2 regions of the Streptomyces sp. NPDC001732 genome follow, and region 1 is predicted to be linked to the other one. Evidence: riboswitches for the same ligand, from Rfam matches in the RefSeq annotation. Region 1 holds a riboswitch; the other holds the start of a gene.

Evidence for each region. A riboswitch is a leader RNA that binds a small molecule or an ion and turns the genes downstream of it on or off. The one in region 1 is predicted to bind cyclic di-AMP.
Region 2: another riboswitch for cyclic di-AMP. It lies ahead of ACWCXX_RS04685 (NlpC/P60 family protein); the one in region 1 lies ahead of ACWCXX_RS20915 (M23 family metallopeptidase).

What each region holds. Positions count from the first base shown of each region.
Region 1 covers NZ_JBSFFY010000020.1:121,501-124,700, forward strand. The annotation lists gene ACWCXX_RS20910 (SGNH/GDSL hydrolase family protein) at 1-397, opposite strand, end outside; gene ACWCXX_RS20915 (M23 family metallopeptidase) at 587-1,531, opposite strand; cyclic di-AMP (ydaO/yuaA leader) riboswitch at 1,535-1,693, opposite strand; partial or broken gene ACWCXX_RS20920 (alpha-galactosidase) at 2,032-3,047, opposite strand; gene ACWCXX_RS20925 (tyrosine-protein phosphatase) at 3,196-3,200, shown strand, end outside.
Region 2 covers NZ_JBSFFY010000002.1:407,822-411,021, forward strand. The annotation lists gene ACWCXX_RS04680 (hypothetical protein) at 36-389, shown strand; gene ACWCXX_RS04685 (NlpC/P60 family protein) at 553-1,710, opposite strand; cyclic di-AMP (ydaO/yuaA leader) riboswitch at 1,709-1,874, opposite strand; gene pcrA (DNA helicase PcrA) at 2,181-3,200, shown strand, end outside.

The DNA of each region.
Region 1 (3,200 bases):
CGACTGCGCGTTCGAAGCGCTCGGCCACGTCGTCGGGGTCGGTGCCGGGGCGGATGATGTCGTTGCCGCCCGCGCAGAAGCTCACCAGGTCGGGGGCGAGTTCCTTGGCGCGCGGCACCTGCTCCTCGACGATCTGGTCGAGGAGGCGTCCGCGTACGGCGAGGTTGGCGTATCGGAAGTCCCCGTGCGCGGAGCCTTCGGTGTCCGCCTCCGCTCCGGTGTCCGGGAGCTGGTCCGCGAGGAGTACCGCGAACCGGTCCGCCCAGCCGACGAAGGTCCCGTCCGGACCCGGGTCGCCGACGCCCTCGGTGAAGCTGTCGCCGATCGCCGCGTACGACCCGATGACACCATGTCGGTTGGTGACGCCACGTTGATTTTTTCTCGAATCGTCTGCCACAAACGCTTATCCTGCACCGCTGAATGTGACCTACGCGACCGTAATGAGGGGTTGACGGGAGGTGAGATAGACCACCCGGTCAGTTTTGAAGAAGGGGGAATACGCGGAAGGGGCGGTGCGCCGCCGCGCACCGCCCCTTGCCGTTTCGCTCGGGTCGGATTCCGCCGTCCGGTTGCCCGGCCGTACGGGTCAGACGTAGATGCCGTGCGAGGCCAGGTAGGCGATCGGGTCGATGTCCGAGCCGTACCCCGGGCCCGTGCGGACCTCGAAGTGCAGGTGCGGGCCGGTGACGTTGCCGGTGGCTCCGGAGAGGCCGACCTGCTGGCCGGTGCCCACGGTCTGGCCCGCCGAGACGGAGATCGAGGACAGATGGCCGTACTGCGAGTAGCGGCCGTCGGCGTGCTTGACGACGACCTGGTTGCCGTACGCGCCGCCCCAGCCTGCGGTGACGACGGTGCCGGAGGTGATGGACTTCACGCTGGTGCCGGTGGAGACGGGGAAGTCGATCCCGGTGTGGCTGCCGCTGGACCAGTTGGCGCCGGAGGCCCGGTAGGCGGTGGTGTGGTTGCCGGGGACCGGGTGGGCGTAACCGGAACCGGTGCTCTGGGCGGCCGGGGCGGAGGTCGCGGCCTTGGCCTCGGTGGCGGCGGGCGCGGACTTGGCCGGGGCCGACTTCTTCACGGCCGACGGCACCGAGGGGGCCTTCGACGGGAGGGACGAGCCGGTGCCCGCGCCGGTGGCCGCGGCGCCGCCGGACGCCTTGCCGGCGAGGACCAGCTTCATGCCCGGGAAGATCAGGCCGGGGTTCGCGCCGACGACCTCGCGGTTGTCCTGGTACAGCTTCTGCCAGCCGCCCTGGACCTGGTGCTCGGTGGCGATCTTCGACAGGTAGTCGCCGGGGACGACGGAGTACGTCGTGGTGGCGGGGGCCTGCTTCTGCGCGACCGGCTGGGCGTGCGTGGCGGTGACGGGGGCCTTCTGCGGGATGACGGCCGGGGCGGCCTGCTCCGCGGCGTGGGCGCCGGTGGCACCGAGCAGCGGGAGTGCGATGACGGCGCCGCCGGCGCTCGCCGCGACGACGCCGCGGGCGATGGGGCCGGCCTTGGGACGACGGTGCTTACCCGATATGGGCATGAAGTATTTCCTCTCCGGCGCCTGCGAGGTGAGCTGTCGGGTTCGGGCTGGAGATGCCCGGCCGCGCGAGCGCGACTTCACCCCTAGCCGGCCGGATTTCCCGGTCGGCGGATTACCTGGTTCCCCCGCTCCTGCCACGCGATCATTGGGTGCGAATTCCGGGCGGCGGCAGGATTGGGCGGTCCGTCCGGATTGATTGACGGTGACCGTAGGCGAGCCGGGACGGTGAGAACAAGCCGTGGGTTCCATGCCGGATTCCGCGCCGGGAAATCGGTGCGGAATTCCGGTCACACTCCGTGGATTAAGGATCTTGCCTTTCCGCGCCGCGCACGGAATACCCGACCGTCGCTTCGCCACACACCGTCACGGATATGATCCCGCTCACGAGCGGACAACCATCTCCCGCACATTCGGGGCAAGTTACCCCAAAATGCGCATTATGGACATGGTTCGCGCGTCATCCCTTCCGGAGCCTCGGCACGCGCGCGTCGAGGCCCCCGGAGCCCGGTGTGCGGCCGGTGGTGCAGCAGTACCGAGCCGTGCTGCACCACCGGCCGGATCTCCTTGTACAGATCCCCCGGCCCCGCCCCTCGGCGAGCTCCTCCTCGCTCCACTCCGCGAGGTCCCCGCCGGTGCCGAGCACCCCGGCCATCGCGCTCACGAAGCGGAGGCGCAGGGAGCTGACCCTGTCGTTGAACTGGACGTTCGGGCTGTCGGTGACCCGGGCGGCCATCACCCCGGCCGGGCGGATCCGGCCGAAGCCCTCCTGGATGGCGAGCCGGTCCAGCGGGTCGGGGTTGTCGGAGGTCCGCACCTGGTCCGTGCGGGACGGGATGCCCAGGCCGATCCGTCCGCCACCGCCCGAGCAGGACTCGAACTCGACGGAGGGGTGCGCGGCCCCGAGCCGGTCGATCAGCTCGTACAGGGCGGCCACCTGCTCGGTCCAGATCTTCTGCGGGTACTCCTCGCCCGACCGTCCCACATCGGTGAAACAGCGGTTGAAATCCCATTTCACATAGTCGATGGGGCACTGGAGAGCAGGGCGTCCAACTGTTCCCGGAGATATTCCCGCACATCGGAACGGGCCAGGTTCAGCACCAGCTGATTGCAGTACTCGGTCCGCTTCCTGCCCGGGAAGTGCTGCACCCGGTCGGGATGTGCGCGATAGAGATCACTTTCCGGTCCGACCATTTCCGGTTCGACCCGGATGCCGGACCGCATGCCGAGTGCACACCTCGTCCGCGAGCGGCCTCGGACCGTCGGGAAAGCGGTCCGGATTCGGTGTCCAGTCGCCGAGCCCGGCCCGGTCGCTGGTGCGCCGGCCGGAGGCTCTCCGCGTCCGGGATCACCCGGGCCGGCTGCCAGGCGCGGCTCGCCCCGCCGAACCCCCGCCCGCTCCGCAGACCGGCGAACACGGGCGTGTACGACTCCCCGGGGCGAGCCGCAACAGTCCGGAGTCGTCGTGGCCGGCGCCGCCGGTGATCTGCACGAGCCCGTCGAGCCAGGACGCGAAGGCCCGGGCGGACTGGCCTCGGAGGCAAGGGAGTTCACGGGGGTATCGACAGGCAATGGCCAAGATGATTGCCTGAGGAATCGATGTCGTATCGTCGCGGGAGTTGCCTTGCCGGTGACTCGCGCCGGCACCAGACACTCCAGGAGTCGCCGTGAC
Region 2 (3,200 bases), on a different contig from region 1:
GGGTGGTGATATGGGCGGGGCTAGGCTGCGGCCTCATGGACGTACTCATTCATGTCTTCGTCGCCCTGCACATCGTCGGCATCGCCTCGCTGCTGGGCGGTTTCCTGACCCAGATGAAGGCGATGGGCGCGGGCACGGCCCGGTTCGTGCCGGCGATGCTGCACGGTGCGCTGACCATGCTGGTCACCGGTGTCGCGCTGGTCGGGCTGAACGAGGCCGACGGCGGCCACGTGAACAACATCAAGATCGGGGTCAAGACGCTGATCCTGGTCGTCATCCTCGCGCTCGTCTACGTCAAGCGGGACGAGGAGAAGGTCGACAAGGGCGCCTTCGCGGCGGTCGGCGGCCTGACGCTCGCCAACATCTTCATCGCCACGCTCTGGGTCTGAGCCCCGGGGCCCGGCCGCCGGACCGGGGCCGATGCCCGGACCCGAGGCGGGCCGGGGCCGACGCCGCCCCGGCCCGAGGTTGTCAGGCCCGGGCGTCCCCGGCCCGCCGGACGGGCGCGAGGAGCGAGCGCGTCCGGCGGCCGGAGGTCCTGCGGTGCGGCCGCTACGCCGGGCGCACGCTGCCGTAGATCGGCATGTAGTAGATCGACTCCTCGCGCACGTTCGCCCCGGGCTTCGGTGCGTGGATCATCATCCCGTCGCCCTTGTAGATGCCGACGTGGCTGATGTCGTCGTAGAAGAAGACGAGGTCGCCCGGCCGCAGGTCCGCCGTGGCGACCCGGGTGCCGATCTTCACCTGGTCCCAGGTGGTGCGCGGAAGGTCGACGCCCGCCGCCCTCCACGCCGCCTGGGTGAGCCCGGAGCAGTCGTACGAGTCCGGGCCGGTGGCGCCCCAGACGTACGGCTTGCCGATCTGGGCCCTGGCGAAGGCGAGTACCTTCTCCGCCTGGGTGGTGGCGTCGCTGTCCGAGCCGGTGCCGGTTCCGGTGCCCGTCCCCGTACCGCTGCCGGAGTCCGCCTCCTTCGCGGCCTCCTCGGCCTTGCGGTCCGCCTCGGCTGCGGCCTGCTGCTTCGCCAGCTCCTCGGCCTTGCGCTTGGCCTCCGCCTCCTTCTTCCGCTCCAGCGCCGCGAGCCGCGCCTTCTCCTCGGCGGTCAGCTTCGACAGCAGCGTGCGCGCCTCGCCCAGCTTCTTCTGGACGTTCTGCTTGCTGGTGCGCAGGGTGGCCTGGGTCGTCGTCAGGGTCTCCAGGCTCTGCACCGCCTCGGACCGCTTCTTCGCCGTTCTGGCCTGCTGCGTACGGAATTCCGTGACCGCCTTCTGCTGGCGGCTGGTCATCCGGTCCATCAGCTGGCTCTGGTCGAAGTACGACTGCGGGTCGTCGGCCAGGAAGAAGGTGGCGGACGGTGCTATGGAGCCGTTGCGGTACTGCGCGGCCGCGTAGGTGCCGAGCGTCCGGCGCGCCTCGTTGAGCTTGTCGGCGCGCTCGGCCACGTCGTCCAGCAGGGCCTGGACCTTGGCGCGCTGGGTGGCGGAGGCTTCCTTCGCCCGGTTGTACTTCTGGGTCGCGGTGCCCGCCTGCCGGTAGAGGTCGTCGACCTTCTTCTGGACGTCCTCGACGCTGGGCTTCGGGCCGGGCGCGGCCGTGGCGCTCTGCGTGGAGAGCAGGGTCACGGACGCCAGCGCCGCCGAGGTGAGCCCGACGGCCGGTGCGGTGGTGCGCATCCGGGGGCGCGGTTTGCGGTGCGATGCCAAGACGGGCATCTCCTTCCGTGGACCGCCTGCCGGGTTAGCTGTCGGGTTCGGGCGGAACGGAAGGCTGCCCTACGGTCCGTTTGGGGGATGAGGACCGATTCACCCCAGTGCTTCCTGTGGGTCCCCGGCTCCGAACGCCCATGGGGGCAGCCCGGATTCGGCGGGGGTGCCCGCTCGGCGTGGTTCGCCGCAAAGGGGGTACGGGCCGCCCGGTCGAGCACGCTAGCCAACCGGTGTGCCGCTGGGAAGGTCGATGTTCGATATGCCCGATACATTTTCGTGACCTGGGTTGCAGGAGTGGCCGGAGGTCCGGAACCCCTCACGCGGTGCGGTTGCCCGCTCTCCGTGCGTGTTCGTTCTCTCCGTGCGCGTCCGTTCTCGGTGCGTGTCCGTTCCTCGCGCCCGTCCGGCGAGCGGGCGCCGGGCGGTTCGGCAAGGGCCCGCCGGGTGTCCGTGCGGCGGCTTAGACTCGACAAGCGATGAGCAGCCTCTTTGACGACAGTTTCCTGGCCGGCCTCCAGCCCTCGGAGGAAGAACCCCCGCCGCCCCCCGAGGACGCCGCACCCGAAGAGGTGCCGGAGGGGCTCTTCGGGGACGTGTTCGACGGGCCGCCGCCCAGGGACGCGTACTACCGCGACGGCGCCCCCCGCCCCGTCGTCGACTCCGCCGCGCTCCTCGACGGGCTGAACACCGAGCAGCGCGCCGCCGTCGTGCACGCGGGCTCCCCGCTGCTCATCGTCGCCGGGGCCGGTTCCGGGAAGACCCGGGTGCTGACCCACCGGATCGCCCACCTCCTCGCCGAGCGCGGGGTGCATCCCGGCCAGATCCTGGCGATCACCTTCACCAACAAGGCCGCCGGCGAGATGAAGGAGCGCGTCGAGCAGCTCGTCGGGCCGCGCGCCAACGCCATGTGGGTCATGACCTTCCACAGCGCGTGCGTACGCATCCTGCGCCGCGAGTCGAAGAAGCTCGGCTTCACCTCGTCGTTCTCGATCTACGACGCGGCCGACTCCAAGCGGCTGATGGCCCTGGTCTGCCGCGACCTCGACCTGGACCCGAAGCGCTTCCCGCCGAAGTCGTTCACGGCCAAGGTCTCCAACCTGAAGAACGAGCTGATCGACGAGGAGACCTTCGCGGGCCAGGCCGCCGACGGTTTCGAGAAGACGCTCGCCCAGGCGTACGCGATGTACCAGTCCCGGCTGCGCGAGGCCAACGCGCTGGACTTCGACGACATCATCATGACGACGGTGCACCTGCTCCAGGCGTTCCCCGACGTCGCCGAGCACTACCGCCGCCGCTTCCGGCACGTCCTGGTCGACGAGTACCAGGACACCAACCACGCCCAGTACACCCTCGTGCGCGAACTGGTCGGCCCGGCGGGCGAGGGCGACGCCCCCGCCGAGCTGTGCGTCGTGGGTGACGCGGACCAGTCGATCTACGCCTTCCGCGGCGCGACCATCCGCAACATCCTCCAGTTCGAGGAGGACTACCCGGACGCG